DNA from 3 places in the Eubacterium sp. AM05-23 genome. Region 2 is predicted to be linked to each of the others. Evidence: riboswitches for the same ligand, from Rfam matches in the RefSeq annotation. Region 2 holds a riboswitch; each other region holds the start of a gene.
The links. A riboswitch is a leader RNA that binds a small molecule or an ion and turns the genes downstream of it on or off. The one in region 2 is predicted to bind molybdenum cofactor.
Positions count from the first base shown of each region.

Region 1 (7,848 bases), on a different contig from region 2:
TTAAATTCAACCAGTATTTAAAATGGTCATACCATCTGCCCTTTAGAAGGTGGTGTATGCCTTCACCCCATCAAAAAACCGGTGGCCAGAAAGCCACCGTTTTTTCTGTTTTTTATTTTGCTTTTCCCTGCTCAGCCACTTTTTTCATTCGTTTTTCAATAATGGATTGGTCTCCCAGGTAGTAATGGTCAGTCATATTAAAGTCATCGTCGAATTCATAAATCAAAGGAATACCGGTTGGAATATTGACACCCATGATCTCATCCTCCGACAGGTTTTCAAAATATTTAACCAACGCGCGGATCGAGTTTCCGTGGGCTACCAGCAGAACGCGTTTGCCCTCAAGCATATCCTTTTTTATCACATTTTCATAATAAGGAATAACGCGAGTGATCGTATCCTTCAGGCTTTCTGCCAAAGGCAGCTCGCTTTTTTCCACATTTCGATACTGCTCCTGCAGCTGTGGATTTCTGGGGTCATCCGCTTCCAGAGCCGGTGGACGGACGTCAAAGGATCGGCGCCAGATTTTGACCTGTTCCTCTCCGTATTTCTCTGCTGTCTCGGCCTTATTCAGCCCTTGCAAGGCGCCATAATGGCGTTCGTTAAGCTTCCAGTCCTTTATGACTGGCAGCCAGGCCCGGTCCATGGTATCCAAAACCACGTTTAAGGTATCCACCGCTCGTTTTAAAAAAGAGGTGTAACAGATATCAAAATCGTAGTCCTTTCCTTTTAGCATATTGCCAGCGTCTGCGGCTTCTTTAATACCTTTATTCGATAAAATTACGTCCGTCCATCCTGTAAACAGGTTCAGGCGGTTCCATTCACTTTCACCATGTCTTAAAAGTACAAGCTTCATCTTTATCATCTCCAGTTCTTTTAAAATTTTATACCCAAAAATCTCTGGAAATTGCATATTTTTCAAAAATGATTCTTTTTTATACCCAATTATTTTTTACAACTAAGATTCATTCTCATCTTTATCTAAATTTTACTTTAGAATCAAGTTGAAGTCCCTGCTGTTATCAACTATAATTGACATACAGGCAATAAAACACCTGTTTGATGATAATAATATCTGAGAGGGAGAGCTAATATTATGAGATTAATTACCCGTTCTGATTTCGACGGCCTTGTCTGTGGCGCGCTGCTCAAGGAAGCCGGAATCATTGACCACTGGAAATTTGCCCATCCTAAAGACTTGCAGGATGGCCTGGTAGAGGTCAACGAAGATGACTGTCTGGCAAATGTCCCTTTTGTGGAGGGCTGCGGCCTTTGGTTTGACCATCATTCCAGTGAGTTTGAGCGCAATCAGCTTGAAGGCAAATATAAAGGTGAAAGCCGTATCACGCCATCCTGTGCGAGAATCATTTACGAATACTATGGCGGTGAGGAACGCTTTTCACATTTCAATGAAATGCTGGCCGCCGTCGACAAGGTGGACTCTGGCAATTTGACTATTGATGAAATTCAAAACCCGGAAGGCTGGATATTGATCGGTTTTCTGATGGACCCCAGAACCGGGCTTGGACGCTGGCGTAATTTTACCATCTCCAACTACCAGCTGATGGAAAAACTTATTGATGCCTGCCGTACCATGTCCACTGATGAGATTCTAAACCTTTCCGACGTTCAGGAGCGTATCGAAGTTTATTTTGAGCAAACCGCCAAGTTTAAGGAAATGGTAAACAAATATACCCGAACCGACGGCGATGTCATCATCTCTGATCTGCGCGGCGTCGACCCTATTTATACGGGGAACCGTTTTCTTATTTACAGTATGTATCCAAAGCAGAATATTTCTGCCTGGATTGTCAGCGGCAAAGGTGGTCTGGGCTGTTCTGTGGCTGTTGGTTATTCGGTCTTAAACCGGACTTCCAACATTGACGTTGGCAGTTTAATGCTGAAATATGGCGGTGGCGGCCATAAGGCTGTCGGCACCTGTCAGTTTAAAGACGAGGAAATTGAAGCGAAGCTCCCTAAGCTGCTGGATGAGCTTGTGAATCCTCAATAAAAATCATCCATCTGCAACCCCGCTTCTGTCACAGGGAGCGGGGAGTTTTATTTTTCTTCTTTAAAACGTTATCAAACCGTGCTATAATGAATTTATATAACAAGCTCTGATGGACTTAACCTAAAAACGGATTGCCCAAAATAATTTGTTCATGGTTTTGCCACGATAGGGTACTGTTGGAAACGGCTTTACCTTCTGTATTTGAAAAGGAGTAAAAAAATGAGAAAAAAACTACTGTGCATGATTCTGGTCCTTACTTTAATTTTAAGTATGACTGCCTGCAGCCCAAAGCAGGAGGACTCGTCAGACAAAGCATCCGGCGAGATTAAAGTCACAGACGCCATCGGACGCGAGGTGACGCTTCCTGCACCAGCGACGAAGGTGGTGGGAACACACAATCCATCCTTAAATACTGCGGTTGTCATTGGCGGCGGTGGCAAATACATTGTCGGATTTGGAAATAAAGATATGGCCCGTGGCCTGTACGAGGAAGTAATCGACGGATATGACGACCTGCCGCAAATCGGTAAGGCCAAGGATATCAATATGGAAACAGTTATGGAGTTGGGCGCAGACCTCGCTATTCTGCCTGAACGTTTCGCCAATCAAGCCGACCAGTTCGCCGAAGTCAACGTCCCGGCAGTTGTTGCTCTCCCCAATGATGAAAGCTTTGACACAGTCACCAACTCTCTGAAAATTATCGGAAAGGCTCTGGGTGAGGACAAACGCGCGGAAGAAATCACTTCCTTTATCGACGATAAAATCGCCGATGTCAGCAAAAAGGTGGGTTCAGCCTCTGAAAAACCGTCCATTTTATTTTTAGGCGGTTCCAGCCCTCTCACCGTTGCGCCCGACGCCATGATTCAGACCTATATTATCGAAAAGGCTGGCGGTACTAACGCAGTCAGCGGGGTCGATAAAAAAGGGGAGTTCGCCGATGTGAGCATTGAACAGATTGTCGGCTGGAATCCCGATATTATCTGGATACCCTCCTATGCTAAATACAAGGCCGACGATCTTCTGAACGACCCAGCCTGGAGCAGCATTAAAGCCGTACAGGATAAAGCCGTTTATGTCTTTCCATCCTCTCTGGAGCCGTGGGACTACCCCACCGCCTCCTCTGTACTGGGAGTCTGCTGGGCAGCTAATAATCTTCACGGTGATCTTTACAGCTCAGATGATTTTATGAAGGATGTCGATGCCTTCTATCAGATGGTCTACGGCAAAACCTTTACCAAGGAACAGCTTGGGCTTCAATAAGCATTGAAGTCTTCCGGGCTGGCGGGCTGTGCAATTGCCTGCCGGCCCTTTCATTTTATCTGCTATGAAGAACACAAAACATCGACATCTCATTATTGTACTGAGCACCATATTGCTCTCGCTCATGGTTATCGCCTGCTGCGTTGGGCGTTATACAGTTAACCCTCAGGATATGCTTTATGCCATCCAGACTAAAATGACAGGCGAGCCGGGGAATCTGGCCATGGAAAACGTCTTTTTTGTCATTCGGCTGCCCCGTGTCATTGCCGCAGTCAGCATTGGTGCGGTGCTTTCACTCTGCGGCGCGGTCTATCAGGGCATTTTTAAAAACCCACTGGTATCGCCGGACTTGCTCGGTGTCTCCAAGGGCGCCTGTGTAGGCGCGGCTTTTTCAATCCTGCTGGGCGGCGGTATGCTTGCGCGTCAGCTGTCTGCTTTTGCCTTCGGCATCATCGCCATGCTTATGACCATGACCTTTCCAAAGCTCCTGCGCAACCAGAGCAACCTTGTTCTGGTGCTTGCCGGTATTATCACCAGCGGCTTTATGGACTCAATTCTTGGACTTATGAAATTCACTTCTGAAAATGATACGGATCTCGCCGCCATTGTTTTCTGGCAAATGGGCAGTCTGGCCTCCATAAAGGTTCATGAAATTCTTTCTGTGCTGCCTGTGTTCGCTGTTGGCGCGTTTATCTTGCTGAGCCTCTCCTTTCGGATCAACATCCTTTCCTTTGGCGATATTGAAGCCCAGAGCCTTGGGGTTAACGTTAAAAAAATCCGATGGATCATCATCCTGATCGCCAGCCTGCTGACAGCCAGTGCGGTCTGTATCAGCGGAACCATTGCCTGGATTGGGCTGATCATGCCCCATCTCGCAAGGATGCTGGCCGGCTCCGACCATATTAAATCTCTCCCGGTAACCATGCTGATGGGTGGTATTTTTCTTCTTCTCATTGATACCATCGCCCGGACCGCCACCTCTCTGGAAATTCCGCTTTCGGTTTTGACAGGACTCATCGGCGCGCCCTTCTTTGCCTGGCTTTTATACCGGCAGAAAGCAAAGGTAAGCTGATGAAGATACAAATTGAAAAGTTGTCCTTCTCCTATGATGAAGCCGCTCCTCTGCTAAAAAGTATTGACTTTACCCTTAACGCTGGGCGGGTAATATCCATTCTGGGACCAAACGGAGCGGGGAAAACAACGCTGCTCAACTGTATTGCAGGCCTTTTTAAGCCCAGGGAGGGTAATATCCTGATTGACGGAAAGAACATGGAGACGCTCTCCCACCGGGAGGTTGCCAGAATAATCGGCTATGTGCCACAGATCATTGTCCCTGCCTTTTCCTATTCTGTTTTAGATTATGTGGTGACAGGCTGCGCCCCGCACATTGGCACCTTTGAACGGCCAAAGCAGATTCATTTTGACGCTGCCATGGCTGCGCTGGAGTCCATGGGGATCGCGGCACTCAGAGATAAGCCCTACAACGAAATCAGCGGCGGCGAACGGCAGCAGGTCAGCATTGCGCGAGCTCTGGCTCAAAGGCCGGCTTTTATCCTGATGGATGAACCCACCGCCCATCTGGACTATGGCAACCAGATTCAGGTTCTTAAGACAATCCGCACCATGGCTTCTCAGGGCTATGGCATTGCGCTGACCACACACAATCCCGACCATGCGCTGCTTCTGGGTGATCAGCTGGCTGTCCTGGAACGGGACGGCACCTTTACCTTTGGCAAATGTAAGGAGGTATTGACGGAGCCCTTTCTTAATCATCTTTACGGCATCGACCTCCGGCTTGAGGAAATTCCTTCTGTTGGCCGCCGGGTCTGCTTTGCACCAAAACTATAAAATGGAGGTTTACCATGAATCCAAAAAAATTACTGGAAGAACAGCTTAAGCTGGAGGAAGCCGGGCGTCCCTACGCAGTCATCACCATCATCCGGGCCAACGGCGCTGTCCCCAGAAAAAGCGGCAAAATGCTGGTAACCGCGGATGGCAACAGCATTGGCACCATTGGCGGCGGCAGCTCGGAGCTTTTGGCCATACAGGACGCTCAAGCATGTATCCGCTATGGCGAAAACGCCGTTAAGGATTATGTCCTGAACAGCGAAAACGGTATGGTCTGTGGCGGCGACTTCTCTGTATTTATTGAGGTTGAAAACCCAAGACCGCGTCTGCTGCTCTGCGGCGCTGGCCACGTTGGAACTGCCCTTATGAAAGCCGCCCATCTGGCTGGCTTTGATATCACTTTGGTCGATACCCGCGCAGAGGACCAGATTGGAGACGCCATCCTGCTGGCAGATACCTATGTGCCTGTTGAGGACTTCTACAAAGGGATTATGGCACTGACGATTCCCGCTGGAGCCTTTATCGTCATTACTACTTATGGCCATCGTTTTGACAAAGAAGCGTTGGCGGCAGCTCTGACCAAAAAGGCCGCCTATCTTGGAATGATCGGCAGCCGAAAAAAAATCGCAGCGGTTTATGAAAAGCTGCGTTCAGAGGGTTTTACCCATGAGCAGCTGGAAGCAGTTTATGCGCCCATTGGCATGGATATTGGCGGTGAAACCCCTGAGGAGATCGCCATTTCCATTGTCGCTGAAATGCTGGCGGTTAAATATAAACGAAGTGGCGCGCATTTAAAGGATCTCTAATTGATATGTTTATAATTTTACCGGAGACAGGTTCTCCGGTTTTTTATTTTTTGTTCAGAATCTTTGAGTTGTTTTTGTGAAAGCCCGATTCATTTTAGACTCACTTTTAATTATTTTTTGTAATTTCTTCTTTTTTATTTTCCAAACCCCTTTTAAAACTCTTTTAATACACTATATTTTCGTAATTTTATATTTATTTCGTTTTATGGCACGCATCTTGCATTAACATATTGGCATCAGAGATCTGAAACATTTTTAGAAAGGAAAAGAAACAATGGACCTTAAGAAAAAACGTTATATTCTCATGTTCTTTATGGGAATGCTCTACTCTTCCCAAAACGTCATGCCCTGGTTTTCAACTTACTATTACAAAGCCATGCAGGGGGCCCTCGGCTATACAGATGGCCAGCTTGGAATGCTGATCACGGTTTTTGGTATTATTGCAGTCTTTATGTACATCATCGCCGGTATTCTATCCGACCGTTTTCCACTCAAACCATTGCTGCTTATCTCAAGCTTTGGAACCGGCGCCCTGATCCTGCTGATGGCCACGCTTCCCAGCTATCCTATCATGCTGGCTATTCAGATGGGTTTTGCCATCACTGTTGTCTGCACTTTCTACGGCGCTTTTGTAAAATTCACCCATACCATCGGCGAGGAACACGAGCAGGGGAAAATGTATGGTTTTATGTTTGCCTTTAATGGCCTTTTAGGAATGACTCTTGGCTTCATTGCCTCAGGTATTTACGCAGGCCTCTCTGGGGCCGGCGATGTCGAAGCCTTCCGTTACATGCTTTACCTGTACGCCTTCTTTAATATCCTGCCTGGGATTGTCCTTTTGTTCTTCTACAACGAAAAGCGGGATACTTACCTGACCGAGGAGGATCAGGATGAAAAATTCCAGCTGAAATATCTGGGCGATGTCGTGAAAATGCCCGAGGTCTGGCTGATCGCCTTAATGGGCTGCTGCTCCTACACCTTTAAATGCAGCGCCTCTTATTTCACACCCTATCTGACCGATGCCTTTGCCATTCCGGTGGTCATGATGAACTTTATCGCCATTTTCAGATCTTATGGCGTGCGTATTATCATGAATCCCATCTCAGGTATTTTCATTGATAAGATGAAATCTGCCACCAAGGTCATGACAGTGGACTTCATCCTAGGCATCATCGTTATCGGCATTACGCTGCTGCTGCCAGGCAGCCCTTCCTTTGCCATCATCGCGGTTATTCTGCTGCTCATGGTTGCAGCGATCTATAACCTGTCTGTCCCCTGCTGGTATACCCCCATCACAGAAGCCAGAATCCCGAACAAATATTACGGCACCATCGTCGGTATTGTCTCGGCCGTTGCCTTTTCACCCGATGCTTTCTTCTATCTGATCGGCGGCAATATGCTGGATAAATACGGCGAAGAAGGCTACAGCTATATCTTTATGCTCGTTCTCGGTATTGTGACCGTCGGCCTTTTGATCAGCATTATCTTAAGACGGATGATCCAGAAAAAGAACACACAGCAGGCCCTTTAGTTTTCAATTAAAATTACAATAAAAGTGAGGTAGAAAAATGTTACGCAAAAACGCTTATGACTTGTTTCTGAGTTTGGATGATGTCGAAAAAATCCACGAGAGTACCCTTCGCGTCTTAAAGGAAGTCGGTGTAGAATTCAAGCACGAAGAAGTGCTGGATGTCTTTAAAAAACACGGTGCACGTGTCGAGAACTCAATCGTCTATCTCGATGAGGATATAATTAATAATGCACTGCAAACCGTACCAAAGAGCTTTGAACTCCATGGCCGCGCTGGTTTCTCCACCATTTCTGTGGATGGCGCCCCGGTCATCACCACCGCCGGCGGGCCTCCCCAGCTGGTACATGAGGACGACTCGATCCGTGATTCTACCCTTGAGGATGTCATCAAAT
Region 1 is NZ_QUDF01000014.1:36,823-44,670, reverse strand. Features, by position in the region: gene gpmA (2,3-diphosphoglycerate-dependent phosphoglycerate mutase) at 113-856, opposite strand; gene DW091_RS16765 (hypothetical protein) at 1,097-2,011, shown strand; molybdenum cofactor riboswitch at 2,104-2,239, shown strand; gene DW091_RS16760 (ABC transporter substrate-binding protein) at 2,231-3,271, shown strand; gene DW091_RS16755 (iron ABC transporter permease) at 3,336-4,343, shown strand; gene DW091_RS16750 (ABC transporter ATP-binding protein) at 4,343-5,119, shown strand; gene DW091_RS16745 (XdhC/CoxI family protein) at 5,134-5,925, shown strand; gene DW091_RS16740 (MFS transporter) at 6,200-7,456, shown strand; gene DW091_RS16735 (trimethylamine methyltransferase family protein) at 7,494-7,848, shown strand, end outside.
Region 1: another riboswitch for molybdenum cofactor. It lies ahead of DW091_RS16760 (ABC transporter substrate-binding protein); the one in region 2 lies ahead of DW091_RS04260 (substrate-binding domain-containing protein).

Region 2 (7,848 bases):
GCCAATCGGAAATGCTGTGGCTGCCATAATCTGGACAAGGCTGAAAACACGGCCCTGCATGGCTTCTTCCACCCGTTCCTGAAGCAGGACAGTGATGGGCGCGGTGATAAAGGGAACAGTTAGGCCCACAAAGAGCATAAAGCCTAAAAAGACAAGAAAAACTGGTGAGAAGCCCAGCCCAATGCAGAAGACACCGCACAGGGTGCTGAAAACCATGATGGTGGTTACACGGCTTTTAAAACCACCCCAGGCAGCAATGATGAGCCCGCCGATCATGGCCCCGACACTGTAAATGATTTCGTTGGCTGTCAGATACCATACCTCCTCGCCAAAGGTTCTGGCAATGAGGAGAGGCGTCAAAAAAGCGGTAGGAGTGACTAAGAACATGAGCAACGCATAAAAAATCAGCAGTACTTTGATAAAGGGATGCCGGTAAGCATAGAGAATACCGGTTTTTAAATCGGATATGGTGCCTGTGTTCTTGGCAGACTGGGCTCGTTCGTGAGGTAGAATTTTCAAAAAGGAAAGCAGTGAAATGCCAATGATGGCAGTGACAACGTCAATGAAGAAGGTTGACTCGACAGACACAGTGGCCAAAAGGGCGCCGCTGACTGCTGGCGCCACAATCATGGTCATGTTCTGGAGGCTCCCATTAAAGCCAGTGACACGCATAAGCATACTTTTGGGTGTAATCTGCGGAATGAGCGCATTGACAGTGGGGGTCTGGATTCCAGTGCCCACTGAGCGGACAGCCGATACCAAAAAAATAATCCACAGCTCCCGGTAACCCATGAAAAAACTGAAAGCCAGACCCAGTGTGGACAGGGCAACCAGAGCATCGGCGCAGATAATCAGGTTTTTCCGGTTATAGCGGTCTGCCCACACACCGGCAAAGAGGGAAATCAGTACCTGTGGAATAAAGGTGACGAGTGTGGAAATGGTCAGCATGATCCCTGAGGTGGTGGTCAGGGTGACGTACCAGATAATGGCATACTGAGTAAGGGAGGATCCGAGCAGGGAAATGGTCTGGCTGGTTAAAAAGAGGATGATCCGTTTTTTCCAAGCTTTGTCACGGGTACAGGTTTGTTGGTTCATTACTTCCTCCTTTGGGCTTCTGCCCTTTAATTTAAGGTGATGAAATCCTGAATGACCGGATTATCCGATGCTTTAAAATCTTCAACACTGCCGTGAAAGAGGAGGCTGCCGGAATCGATAAAGCTCAGAGTGTCACAGATACGGTAAGCCTGGCTTGGGTTATGGGTAATGATGATAACAGTCAGCCCGGCCTCACGGTTTCTTTTGATCAGCGCAGCCTCAATAATTTTCAGGCTTTGAGGGTCGATGTTGGCGGTGGGCTCGTCTAAGAGCAGTGTATCCGGTGAAAAGGATAAGGCCCTGGCCAGAGCTGTTTTCTGTGATTCGCCGCCGGAAAGCTTTTTCGCATTTTGTTTTGCAAGCTCTTCGATTTTAAATTCCCGCAGCAGTCCCTCAACGATGGGGGCTGCCGATGCTTTGGCATATTTGCGTATTTTTAGGGGATAGGCGATATTGTCATAGACAGACATGGCAAAAAGATAGGGTGTATGGCTGGCATAGGTCAGCTTTTTCAGCACGGCTTCATCACCAGTGCGGCCATTATAGGTGATGGCGCCGCTGGTGGGCGTGAGAAGCCCGGCAACAGATTTCATCAGGGTGGTTTTCCCTGATCCGTTTGGGCCTAAAATTCCGTGGATTTTTCCGGATTCAAGGCACAGGCTGTCCAGTGACAAGACTGTTTTTCCATGATAAATTTTCGTGAGTTTTTCAATCGCGATTTGCATAAGGGTCTCCTACCATATATTTGTAAAGGATCGAATTGGTCACAAAGGAGATGACCAGCAGAATAATACCCATGGCGATGGAAACCGCGTATTCGCCCATGTTATTGTTCATGGCAATGAAGGTGGTCATGACCCGCGTGTAGTTTTTAATGTTGCCCCCCACGATCATCACAGCGCCAACCTCAGATACAGCCCGTCCAAAGCCGGTGACCAGGGCGATCATGATGCTGGCCTTAAGCTCCCGGATCAGCAGGAAGAGAATATCCCCGCCGCCGGCCCCAAGGGTTTTTCCCATGGTCACCACAACCTGGCCGTTGACGGTAGTGTCGTTAAACACAATGCCCATGATAATCGGGGTGACGAGGATCACCTGGGCGATGATCATGGCAGTGGGTGTGTACATAAGCTTTAGATGCCCCAACGGACCGGATCGGGCCAGCACCAGTGAGGTGAACAGGCCGATGATGACCGGCGGAAAAGACATAAAGGTGTAAAGCAGCCGGGATACGATCCGCTTTCCCCTGAATTCCTTGATGCCAAGCAGGATGCCCAGGGGCACGCCGAGAACTGTGGAATAAATGGTGGAGGAGAAGGATACGTATAAAGAAAGCCCGACAATCTGGTAGATTTCCGGATCTCCGGAAATCAGCAGATGGAAAGCCTCAATGAAGCCGTTGATAATATAATCCATAAGAAACCTCGTCAGTCTGTCAATTCAAAATCAGCGCCCGAAGAACGGACGCTGATAAATTCTGGATTCAGTTAATGCTTATTTGCTGGCGTTTGGCACAAAGGTCGCTTCGCCGTTAATCTTGTAGTTTGAGATTTCCTGCTGTACGGCGTCGCTTAAAATCCATTCCTGGAATTTTTTTGCGCCGTCAGTGTTCAGCTCAGCGCTGACCTTGTCAGGATTGACGACGATAACGCCATACTGGTTATACAGGTTATCGTCCTTTTCGACAACAACCTCAAGATCCAGATTATCTTTCATGTTTAACCAGGTAGCGCGGTCAGACAGGGTGTAGGCTAATTTTTCATTGGCCATTTTCAGGGTGTCGCCCATGCCGGAACCGGATTCGATGTACCAGGGCTGTCCTGCCGGGGTAACGCCTGCCTTTTCCCACAGGCCCAGTTCTTTGGTGTGCGTACCGGATTTGTCGCCTCTGGATACAAATTCAGACTGGGTTTCAGCAATGGTCTGGAAAGCTTTTACCGCATCGTTTGGAGCGACTTCCTTCAGTTTGGCCGGGTCATCCTTGCTGCCCAGAACGATGAAGTCATTGTACATAACGTCAAAACGTTCAAGGCCGTAACCGTCTTTCACAAACTGTTCTTCCTGTGATTTGGCGTGAACCAGAAGAATATCCGCTTCACCGTTTTTGCCCATCTCAATGGCTTTACCGGTGCCAACTGCCACAACCTTTACGGCAATGCCGGTTTCTTCTTCAAACTTGGGCAGAAGCACATCCAGCAGACCGCTGTCCTGTGTGCTGGTGGTGGTGGCCATAATAATTTCACCGTTGGAGCCTGGCTCCAGCTTTTCGGTTTTAGCAGTATTGCTGCTGCATCCTGCCAGGCCGATAACCATGGTCAGAGTCAGCAGTGCTGCTAAGACCAGCGTCAATTTCTTTTTCATTTCTCTTCCTCCTTGATAATGAAAATTAAATATATAAAAGAATAATCTTCTATACCATTGTAATCTGTGAGGAGGAAATAAACGCAGTGCGCACGTTTATCATCTATCCTTCTCACAATGGAAAGCACAGCCGTTTCCCGCCGCACTCTATCGATTTTGAATCCATGGTTTGACTTTAGGATAAAAAATTCGGATAGATAAATCTGTAAAACGATTTCGATATGACTATTTTAACAGAAAATGGCGGAAAATTCAAGCGGCAGTACTAATTGACAAGGGCTGTCAGGCGTGCTAGGATTAATCTGTTGGAAAAACACAGGGATTAGAACAATATTGAGGAGTAAAAAATGAAGGAAATACATATTTGTATTGGCAGCGCCTGCCATGTCAAAGGTTCCTACCAGGTGGTGCAGCGCTTTAAGGAACTGGTGGCTGAACGGGGACTCGAGAATGAAGTAGAGCTGATGGGGACTTTCTGCCTGGACGCCTGCAGCGATGGGGTAGCAGTTAAGGTTGATGAGCATATTTATACGGTTAAGCCAGAGGGCGTTGACCAGCTGTTTGATCAGATAATGGAGGGAAACAATGGGTGTCATTAATTTCACGAAAGCAAGCTGCCGGAATTGCTACAAATGTATCCGATACTGCCCGGTAAAGGCCATTAAGCTGATGGATAACCAGGCCCAGATCGTTGAAGACCTGTGCATTGGCTGCGGCAACTGTTTTCGGATTTGTCCGCAAAATGCCAAATATGTGGCCAGCGATGTGGCCAGCATTAAGCAGTGGCTGGAGGAGGGACCCGTGGTTCTGAGCCTTGCGCCGTCATTTCCCGCCGGATTTAATACAGATGACCCGCTGCAGGTACTAAGCGGCCTCCGGGCTCTGGGATTCACAGTGATTGAGGAGACTGCCATTGGGGCAGAGCAGGTCTCAAAATACTATGCCAAGGATTACTGGGGGACAAAACGCCATGTGATCACGACCTCTTGCCCGACCGTTAACATGATGATTGAAAAATACTATCCTGATGTGGTGGAATACCTGAGCGAGGTGGTTTCTCCCATGACTGCTCACGGCATGATGCTGAAGGAAAAATACCCCAATGCCAAAATTGTGTTTGCGGGGCCCTGCATCTCTAAAAAAATGGAGGCCGTTGATTCGGCTAACCCGATTATTGACGGGGTGCTGACCTTTGATGAGCTGGATGTGTGGTTTAAGGAAGAAGGCATTGAGGTGTGCGATATGCCTGCAGGCAGCTTTGACGCGGCAGGCTGTAATGTCGCGCGGTTTTATCCGCTGGCCGGTGGTGTAGAAAAGACCAGCATACCAGGCGTGCAGGGCGTCCGGCGGGTCATAAAAATTGACGGCCTCAAAAACTGCCGTGATTTTCTGGATGATATCAGTAAGCTGGAGGGCCAGTACTGGATTGAGATGAACGCCTGTGTCGAGGGCTGTATCAACGGCCCGGGCAATACCCACAGCCCTCTGGTCAAGTATGAGCGGATCGAGCGCGTGACGGATTACATTAATAATAACGCCCGGAAAGACCCGGAAACGCCTGAACAGGTGCCGGATTTTGGTCGCGGCTTTTCATCTGAAAAGAAGAATCTCTTTGCGGGTGTGCCGGAGGAAGCCATTGAAGAAATCCTGCGGCAGACAGGTAAGTTTACCCCCAAGGATGAGCTGAATTGCGGTACCTGCGGCTATGACAGCTGCCGTGAAAAGGCCGCGGCTGTTTACTGCGGCATGGCGGAGCTGGATATGTGCCTGCCCTTTATGCGCAACCGCAATGAGGCCATTTCCAATTTGATCATCGCGTCGACGCCAAACGCCATCGCGGTACTGGACAAGGATTTCAGGATCGTCGATTTTAACGGGGCGGCCGAAAAGCTGTTTAAAACCGCTAAAACCGATGTGCTGCATAAAAATTTTGTAGAAGTTTTTGATTATAACCCATTTAAAAAGCTGGACAATGTCGAGGGCAATTATTACAGCGGAAGGGGACTTTACGCCCGCGGCAATATCCATTTTATGGAAATTCTGACCTACATACCAGGACAGAAGATGTATATGGGAATATTTGTGGACATCTCCAGAGAAATCAAAAAGGAGCGGGCATATCAGAAGATGCAGGAGGAAACCCTGGACATGGCCCAGAAGGTTATCGACAAGCAGATGCGTGTCGCCCATGAAATCGCAGAGCTGCTGGGTGAGACCACTGCCGAGACCAAGGTCACGCTGACCCGGCTGCAAAAGGTTGTAGGAACAAGAGAGGAAGAGGAATAATGGCTTTTTTTGTCGATATTGCCCATGACAGCATCAACAAGCACCATCAGGAGCTGTGCGGTGATAATGTGGAAATCCGCATCAACGATGAGAGTGTGATTGTTGTTCTGGCCGACGGGCTTGGAAGCGGCGTGAAGGCCAATATCCTGGCGACCATGACCTCCACCATTGCGGCGACCATGCTGGAGGATAAGATGTCGCTCAAGGATGTGGTGGAGACGCTGGAGGCCACCCTGCCGGTCTGTCAGGTTCGCAAGCTGGCTTACTCGACATTTACCATCGTCCAGGTTTACTGGAAGACCCGGAGGCTTTATATCGTCGAGTTTGACAACCCACCCATTGTTTACATCCGGGATGGGGAAATTTTAGAGCTTGAGCGCCATCCTATCGAGTTTCAGGGCAAACAGATCTATGAAACTACCATGAAAATTGAGGAGAACGATGTTCTCGGTTTTTTCAGTGACGGTGTAATCCACGCCGGGGTCGGGACGCTGCTCAATTTTGGCTGGCAGTGGGAGGACGCGGCAGACTATCTGCTGGCACGTACCTATGATGAAAAGATGATTACGTCAAAGGATATCTCCATGCGGATGATTGAGACCTGTAATGATTTGTATGGCGGCGAGCCCGGCGACGACACAACGGTTGTGGTGATGAAGGCCGAGGAACACCAGTATGTGACGCTGTTTTCAGGTCCGCCTCTGGATCGTACAAAGGATCAGATGATCAAAGAAATTCTGGACGAGGCCAAGGGAACAAAGGTGGTGTGCGGAGGCACCGCCAGCAATATTGTATCCCGGGAGTACGACGAGAAAATTGACATTGATCTTGAGACCATGTCGGAACGGGTGCCGCCGGTCGGCCGGATGAAGTCCATCGATCTCGTGACCGAAGGGGTACTGACCATTCAGGAAACCGTCAATATCATTGAAGATTACATCTACAAGCGCCGGGGCCATGAGGTTTTTGAAGGAAACAACGGCGCGTCCATTCTGGCAGACCTGCTGGTGAACCACTGCACCCATCTCGATCTGATTCTGGGCAACTCCATCAATCCGGCGCACCAGAATCCGGATTTTCCCGATGCGCTCAGCTCTAAGTGGAAGATCACTCAGCGGCTTATTAACCTGCTTAAGGAGCTCAACAAATCCATCAATATTGTGTACGTGTAAACTGCCGGCCTGCGGGCCGGCTTGTTTAAGTTGTACTTAAGCGGTAAAATATAAACTTCTAACATGGCATTGATTCTTGACACTAAATTCAAAAAAGTATAAAATAGACTTTATAATGAGTGTCTAAAAAAACAATAATAACAAAATATTTACTTTAGGGAGGTGAATGTTATAGACATATTAACTATATGCTTAATCGTTGGTATAGTCATTGCCTTTGGCGTTGGGTATTTTATCCGCAAAAACGTTGCTGAGGGCAAGATAAATAGTGCTGAAGAAACAGCCAAGAAAATCGTAAACGATGCAGTTAAAGAGGGCGAAGCCCAAAAGAAGGAAATGCTGTTTAATGCCAAGGAGGAATCATTAGCTTTAAAGGAAGCGATTGAAAGAGATAACCGCGAGAGACGCGCCGAGCTTCAGAAAACGGAAAACCGTTTGATCCAGAAAGAAGAGAACCTGGATAAAAAGGCAGCGAATCTCGAGCGCAATGAGGACAAGCTCGAAAGAAAGAACAAAGAGCTTGATAAGAAACAGGAAAAGCTGGACAGCCTCTACGAAGAACAGGTCAAAGAACTGGAACGTATTTCAGGCATGACCTTTGAAGAAGCAAAACAGATTTTACTGGATGATGTTGCCAAGGAAACCCGTGCCGAAGCGGCGGTAATGATCCGCCAGATCGAGGCTGAATCCAAAGCGACAGCAGACAAAAAGGCCAAGGAACTGATTGCGCAGTCCATTCAACGCTGTGCAGCAGACCATGTGGCAGAAAATACCATTACCGTGGTCAACCTGCCAAATGATGAAATGAAGGGCCGTATCATTGGCCGTGAAGGCCGCAACATTCGTACATTGGAAACCCTGACGGGCATCGACCTGATCATTGATGATACACCGGAAGCCGTTATTCTTTCCGGGTTTGATCCGATCCGGCGTG
Region 2 is NZ_QUDF01000003.1:42,055-49,902, forward strand. Features, by position in the region: gene DW091_RS04245 (MFS transporter) at 1-1,095, opposite strand, end outside; gene DW091_RS04250 (ABC transporter ATP-binding protein) at 1,122-1,820, opposite strand; gene DW091_RS04255 (ABC transporter permease) at 1,804-2,511, opposite strand; gene DW091_RS04260 (substrate-binding domain-containing protein) at 2,590-3,456, opposite strand; molybdenum cofactor riboswitch at 3,546-3,663, opposite strand; gene DW091_RS04265 ((2Fe-2S) ferredoxin domain-containing protein) at 3,804-4,055, shown strand; gene DW091_RS04270 ([Fe-Fe] hydrogenase large subunit C-terminal domain-containing protein) at 4,042-5,742, shown strand; gene DW091_RS04275 (PP2C family protein-serine/threonine phosphatase) at 5,742-6,914, shown strand; gene rny (ribonuclease Y) at 7,077-7,848, shown strand, end outside.

Region 3 (7,848 bases), on a different contig from region 2:
GCGCTCAGGATAAGGCGGTCTCTTTTTTCCCATTTGGGTTTGTTAACATCAACCTTCATCACCCCAAAGTACAGTGTCGCCAAAATGTCCGTACAGGACAGGGACGGTCCGGCATGACCATCACCATTCTCTATAATGGTTTTTACAATATCATTTCGGATATTAAACGCCTTTCTCTCAATTAATTCGATTTTATCCACAAGTAATTCCCCCCTCGGTCATCATTAGTGGTCATGACCAGTTAAGACTAGTATAGTTGTACTGTAACCGTTTGTCAAGCTTTTTTAATCCTCTTAAATTGTCTATATTTTAACGATTTTAACTGGTCATACTCTCCCAAGACGTAGTCTGGTGCTTTTCCTTTTAACCCGTCATGGTATAAATTTTTATGGAAACCTGCCTTAAGCATTAAGCTTTTTATTAAGAAAAGAGGACTGGCAAGCTTTGCCAGTCCTCTCAAAAATTTTTATTTAGCAGCAGCAATCCAGATCATTGCCGCATTTACAATTTGACATTTTCTTCTGCATGATGGTTTTAACCAGCTCCTCCTGTGTCAATCCCGACCAGTCCAAAAGCTCTTTATTGGATGGATACTCACCACTCTTGACGATTTTGCCATCCAGCATCACTGCCGGCAGGGCTTCTACACCCTTTTCATCCATAAGCTGCCTGAGCTCAGGTTTTTCCTTATAGAGCGAGGGCTCCTGCATAGGGTTATAACGGATAATGTCTTTTCCCGCTATTTTCAGATTCTCTACCATCGTGGTAATCCGCATGTATTCTTTATTGCCCATAGGTTCACACTCTCCGGCATAGCACTGGATATCCGGATCGAAAATTTCTATATGATGCATCATTATGACACCTGCTTTCGTTTTTCTTTCTAGATACCCCAAAGCAACAGGCCGAAACGCTTTCTGAGTGTTCTTAAGACATACCGTTTCTACCAAGCATTTCCTCAAGCTTATTGAGAGGAAAAGGCGGGCTTGTCAGTGGTTTGACAGCAATCGACAGCAGCAGCGCCGGATTGTCGTCTGCCGCAATACGATTTGAACTGAACGTACCACACAGTCAGCATCTGTGGATGATCGCCCACTCGCCGTTTTTCCGAACCCAGACGCCCACTGGCTCCATGACACCGCGGCACAAGGAGGCGCGGTCTCCTGGCCTGTTATCAACATGAAGGCTCGACAGACACCTGGGACAATGATTCCTGTGCCCACTGCCTGCTCCTTCTGGCGCAACAGGCGCTCCGCACACCTTACACACAAAACTTTCTGCACAGGCTGTATGTCTGTAGTCTGGCTGCGGCTTCATCTTAGCCGTCCTGCCGCCCATGCCTTGATAAGCGTCGTACCTCTCTCTTTCAATGCGCCCCTCCCGAAGCGCCTGTATCACAGCACAGCCTTCCTCGTGCGTGTGTGTGCAGCTGCTGAACCTGCACATATCGGTCAGACGGGCAATTTCCGGAAACACAATATTTTTTTCTTCCTCTGTAACTGCCTGCAGCGCAAAATCGCGGAAGCCCGGCGTATCGATCAGCCAGGTGTTCTGAGGGCCGGTTTCCATCTGGCTGCTGTGTGTAGCTGGAAGCTTTTCCGGTATTTTTTCCTCCTTCGAAAGACTGTTCAAAATTTTATGGATTATGGTCGACTTTCCGCAGGCCCGGTCACCGACGACCACACCTGTTTTGTTTGACACTTCCGCGGTCATCGCCATAAACTCAGCCTGATCTGATCCTGTAAAGACAAAGTCTGCAGTTTGCCTGTAAAGGCTTATTTTTTTCTCAAGCAGCTCCTTTTCACTTTCGCCGACCAGATCCCATCTGCTGATCAAAATAATTATTTTGATTCCAGCCCGCCTGGCCGTGATAATGGCTGACTCCAGATAACCCGCCTGATGTCTGAAATAATCGGCTGTCACAACAGCCAAAAGATAGTGGATATTGGCAGCTATCAGTATCACTTCTCCTTTAGAACGCCGACTTCCCCTGAAAACGGCCGTTTCTCTTGGCATTACTTCTGATAATTTATACGCTTTGTTATCTGCGGGACTTATTGTCACACGATCTCCAACCACCAGCGCATTTTTCCTTGAAACCAATGCCTGCGGCAGCAGGCAGGTCACAAGCCTATCTCCTGCCAGAACCTGTGCCTGCTTGTTCATTATTTTTACAACGGTTGCCTCTGTTTTTTCAGTTTCTGTATTTTGTATCTGAATTTTTTCCTTTAATTTTTTCTTTTTCATCTGTTTTCTCCAATCTGTTTTCATCAAATACGCCTTTTCCACAAAAACATTATACTTGCTATTCTATCTGCACAGCAACCGCCTTTATTTTTCTGAAATAAAAAAGCGCCGCAGGGTTTTTAGCTGCGGCGCTCTTATCACTGGTTTTCCAGCTTAAATTTCGCAATAATTTTCTGTATACTTTTGGGTGACAGGAAATAAATCTCCGAAAGACTTGCAACGGACATACCTTCAGTATGCTGCCTGTAAATTTCCTGGTTCCTCAGAAGTGTTTCCTGTTTTCGATTGGTGTTCTGCCCCCAACCTTTTCTGTTTGTCTCTTTTCGAGGCACATAGATATATTCTCCATCAATATAATTCTGAATTTTGTCAACAAGTTCTTTTGGCAGCACATCGCCTGCCTTGATATAGCTCATTATGCTCCTCCTAATTTATTTTTTAGGATTAAGCAAGGGCTATACACCTATCATTATTCTGATGCTGTGCGATAGCCCCTGCTACGCACAACGATCCGATGCGTACTTCATAAATCGTTTCCTTTCGTCATAAACTTGAATACAAAAAACCCGCGGCCAACATACCACATCTCTAAAGATGCAGAACGCTCCTGCGGGCAGTATAAATCAAATATAAAACCGTACAACCGCCAACGCCGCCGCACAGCCATGATTCGATATATTGAAGCAGTCTGTCTGGTATGTTTTTAAAAAAAGGCAGCAAAACAAAAGGGATCCCTTCCTCATCGCTGTACCTTTTCAACTGTATTTAGTTGAAAACCATGTAAACAGACAAAACCGACATCAACACACCTCTTTCAATTATTTTTCTAAATTATAACATTCGTGCATTTTATTGTCAAAGAGCCTTAAATTTTAGCGGCAATACACGCCATTCGCTCTGCCTCCTCCACATAGACCAGATGCAGAGCTGTGCGGTACACCGCACTCAGGGTTTCTTCACTCAGTATATCGCCCACTGTACCTGTTATCATGTGACCGTCCCGGTCCAGAATGCCTGCCTTTCCCTCCAGCAAAATCGGCTGATCCGGATTATGGGTTGTCATGATAACCGCGTAGTCACGGCCGCACAGCTTTTTGATGAGCCGCATAATATTCAGTTGGTTGCCGTAATCCAGCGCCGAGGTCGGTTCATCAAAAAGAATAATTTCAGGCTGCTGGACAATGGCTCTGGCAATACACGCCTGCTGCTTTTCACCACCGCTGATCTGAGTGCAGAGACGGTGTGCGAGGTGTTCAATGCCGAGCAGCGCAATGGTTTCATCTACAATTTCGTAGTCTTTTTTCTTTGGTGTTACCAGCATTCCCACGTGCGCGGCTCTTCCCATAGCAATGTAGTCCCTGACAGAATAGCCGTAGGTTATCTCCGTGGTCTGAGGCACATAGGCAATTTTAAAAGCTGTTTCCCTGGAGCTCATCTTATCCAGAGGCACGCCGTCCACCAATATCTCGCCGGTTGTCAGGGGCGTCAGATTTGCCAGGGAATTAAGAAGTGTGGACTTACCCGCGCCGTTTGGCCCGAGAATGGTAAAAATCTCTCCCTTTTCCAGTGTGAACGAAATATCTGTAAAGACATTTTCCCTTGTGGGATAGGAAAACCCTGCTCTTTTCACTTCCAGTAATGCCATATCACTCACTCATCCTTTGCTTGATCAATACCCAGGTAAAGAAAGGCGCTCCGATAAAGCCGGTCAAAATACCAAGGGGAAGCTCTCCTCCGGTAAGCGTCCGGGCCAGGGTATCAATGATGATCAGAAATCCGGCGCTGAGCAATGTGGTAACCGGCAGCAGCCGCACGTTGTTACTGCCCACTACCATTCTCCCCAGATGCGGCATTACAAGCCCGATCCATCCAATGGTTCCACTCATACACACCGCCGAAGCCGTCAGCACAGTAGAGCAGATGATGGCAATTCCTCTCTCAAAACGCAGGTTAACGCCCAGAGATCGCGCCTCATTGTCCCCGAGAGATAAAATATTAATCCGCCACCGCATAATGATAAGTACTGCGCCGCTGATGATCATAATCGGCGCAATTGCCATAAGTGTGGGATAGGTAACCTTCGCGATGCTTCCCAGCTGCCAATAAGTCATATCAGGCAGCTGAGTATCGGTATCTGCTATGTATTTTGTCAGGCCAATGATCGAATTCATAAACCCGCCTACTATAACGCCGGCCAGCACCAGCATCATGGTCGAATTACGGTGCATCAGCTTTGGAATGGAGGTGGTGACAAAAACTGTTAAAAGTCCGCCGGCAAAGGCCAGCACCTGTGTCATCCCACTTCCCAGGCCCATCAGGATCGCAACAGCCGCGCCCACACAGGCTCCGGCAGAAACGCCCAGAAGGTCCGGCGATACCAGAGGGTTTTTAAACATTCCCTGATAGGTGGCCCCTGCCAATGCCAGGGAGCCGCCGACTAAAACAGCTGCCAGCACACGTGGCAGTCTCAAATTGATAATGACGTCATACATTGTCTTATCCCAGGTTGGTGTGATGGGAAAAACCTGTGACAGCAGTATTTTGACAGCTTGTATTACCGGAACATGATAACGCCCTACGCACAGTGCTGTTAAAATAAGGGCGATAACAATAATCGCTGCCAGTGCCAAAACCAAGCCCAGCGGCCTGTCTTCCGGATTTTTCACCCTATTTTCTTTTATATCTCTCGCCATACAATTTTGTCCTTTTATTTTCAAAAAAGCCGCCGGGCAATCGGCGGCTTTGACTGTTTATTCTTTCACATTATTTCTTTATGCCCCTTAATCCGGCTTAGCGTCCGTCCGGAGCATTTTTGCCAGCTAAAATCGCATCCGCATATTCATCTGAAAGATCATAGCCTAAATAATCTTTGTAGAAGGAAATGGTTTCCTTCTTCATGTCGATGTCTTCAAATTTATCAGGGTATAAGGTTTTAGCTGCCCAAAGCACCTGCAGTGCAGACTCAGAGCCAAAACGGTCCCACTGGAAGGTTCCCTGTGGGTTACGGTAAACCTTACCGTCCTGAACTGCTTTCAGGTTTGCCAGTGAGGCGTCGCTCATCAGGGCGTCATAGGCATCTGCCTGTCCTGTTCCGCCCACAATGATTACATCCGGGTTAATACTGAGGAACTGCTCTGGTGTAATCTCCTTGCTCATTCCCTGAAGAATCCCATCAGTGGATAATTTACCACCAGCCATAGTCAGCCATTCTTCCTGCATTGTACCGTTTCCGGTGGTTTTGTAAGGGCTTGTGCCGCTCTGTCCATCGACATAGTGTACAACTGGCTTGTCTTCATCTTTTACGTCTTTTAAGCGGTCCTGAACCAGCTTAATGTTTTTTTCCAGATATTCAACATATTTGTCTGCCCGTTCCTTTTCACTGGTTCCCAGGGCCTCGCCGGTTTTTAAGACAGATTCTTTTAAACCGTCATAATTATTGAACATCATACACGCAGCATTAAGTCCGGCAGCGCGGTAGGCTTCGGCATCCTCATCACTGGAGGTAATGACCAGATCCGGCTTCAGGTTTAACAGTTCTTCAGCGGTCACGTCGCCATTTCCACCAACAGTCTGTTTTTCCATAATGGCTGGATTAACGATCTGCATCCAGGTAAAGCTTGGTTTTTGCAAAGTGGCCATGTAGGCGGTCTGTTTGTCCTGCGCTCCAAGCGCAATCATAATCTGATTGCTCGATGGCCAGAGGTTAATGACCGATTTCACTTCTGCCGGAACTGTTACCTCCGCACCTGACATATCGGTAATGGTGCGGTCTCCCGCCGCATTGTCCGACTTCGCTGTGTCACTGTTATTTTGTGAACAGCCAGCTGCGGTAAAGCTGAGAAGTACCAGCACTAGTAGTACAGATAGGGCTTTTTTAAATTTTTTCATTTCTCACATCTCCTTCTTTCCCTATAATTTAATATATACAAAACGGGCATATCCCGTTTAAGAATATGCCCGTTTAGTATCAAACAGCTCAATGCATTCTTCTCAAATACGGAAAGCGCAGGCGTTTCCCCCTACACTCATCGGTCCGCAGCCATGGGACTTCCTTTAGGCCTGTGGACTCGAATGCATATTTAATTTTACAACTCCAGTTTTCCCGGTTTCCACCACATGACGTAGGTCTCGGTCTCTCGCCGGAAGGATACACCGCCTCCCGGTAAATCCGTAAGCCACTTATCCACGTTTTTTCTGAAAATTTCTTCCCGGTCCTCCGGTACCGGATGCAGGATTCTCAGATCATTATATGCCTCTTCCCGGCTTTCATAATCGCAGTGGAAGCCATCTGTCACAACTTTAACATTTGGGTTTACACCCATATCATAAAGCAGATTGAAATTCACATTATATCCAAGAAGACGGTTCATTGGAGGCATGGGCTTCAATGTATCGTCCACGCCATAAAACAAAGCGTCATGCACTTCCTTCAAACTGGGGCTTTTGGTCCAGCAGAGAATAAAGACATACTTGTTTGCCAATGCGTTCAGCTTTATAAGATCGACAAGGGCTGTCGTCCGTGACGCAATGACAATATCGTGCTTTTCGACATTCTCGCCAGGCTTCACATCATCCCAATTCAAAAGCCTGGTGGTCAGATTTGACACTCCGGCAGCGTCGGCGTTTTCCCTGCACTTTTCAAGCATTTGCTGCGCCACATCCAGGCTGGTAACACTTTTAGCCATACTGGCGACCGGCACTGAGAGCCTCCCAGGTCCGCATCCTATGTCTAATACCGTGTCTTTCTCTGTAATAATCATAGCATCCAGCTGATTCTGAGTGTACTCTCTTTCCAGCTGCGCCATTTTATTATACATTTGGGCAACCGCACCCCACATTTTAGCAGGGTCAGTATCCATAGGGCCTGCCTTGGCTGCCGGGCGGTTCAATTCTGAAATTGCCGCCCAGTTTACTAAACCATTCATCATTTCACCACATTTCACTGTTTTTTTCGATCTTTATTAAGTCTTCTTTGAAAACAATTACCTTTTAATTCTATCGCCTTTTTTTCAAATTGTCCATACAGTTTCCACTAAAGACAATTTTTTACCCTACTTTTTCAATTTTTTAAACTTCTGTCATTTTCTCCAACGCCTTAATGATCGTTTTGAAAATCTGGTCGTTAGACGGCATACGGTTGGGTGCTCTGTCTCCCTCACTCTCAACAAAAATACATCCATCTTCTTTTAAAGTCCGAATATTACGCTGTACACTGGGCTTGCCGTACATCATCGGATTGATATTATTGGCAAACACAATAGGGGCTGTGGTGGATAAAATAGTCGTAGTCAGTAAATTGTCAGCGATGCCGTTGGCCGCTTTGCCAATGGTATTGGCTGAAGCCGGAGCAATCAACAGTAAATCAGACTGGTCTGAGGTTTTGTGGTCAGGGTCCCATACCTTTGGCTCTTCAAACTGGTCGATTTCAACCGGATTCCCTGAGGCGCGCCGCAGCGGAAGCGGCGTAATAAAATTAAGGGCATTCGGGGTCAGGATAACCTTTACCTCTGCTTTTTCATTTCGCAGCATCCGGATAAGCCCGGGAATCTGGTCAACCGGGGTGCATGCCGTAATCCCAATGGTTATGTTTTTTCCAATCAA
Region 3 is NZ_QUDF01000001.1:434,672-442,519, reverse strand. Features, by position in the region: gene DW091_RS02000 (transketolase) at 1-200, opposite strand, end outside; gene DW091_RS01995 (arsenic metallochaperone ArsD family protein) at 471-857, opposite strand; gene rsgA (ribosome small subunit-dependent GTPase A) at 1,072-2,247, opposite strand; gene DW091_RS01985 (CD3324 family protein) at 2,385-2,663, opposite strand; gene DW091_RS01980 (ABC transporter ATP-binding protein) at 3,113-3,892, opposite strand; gene DW091_RS01975 (iron ABC transporter permease) at 3,894-4,913, opposite strand; gene DW091_RS01970 (ABC transporter substrate-binding protein) at 5,038-6,135, opposite strand; molybdenum cofactor riboswitch at 6,215-6,332, opposite strand; gene DW091_RS01965 (class I SAM-dependent methyltransferase) at 6,333-7,175, opposite strand; gene DW091_RS01960 (flavoprotein) at 7,315-7,848, opposite strand, start outside.
Region 3: another riboswitch for molybdenum cofactor. It lies ahead of DW091_RS01970 (ABC transporter substrate-binding protein); the one in region 2 lies ahead of DW091_RS04260 (substrate-binding domain-containing protein).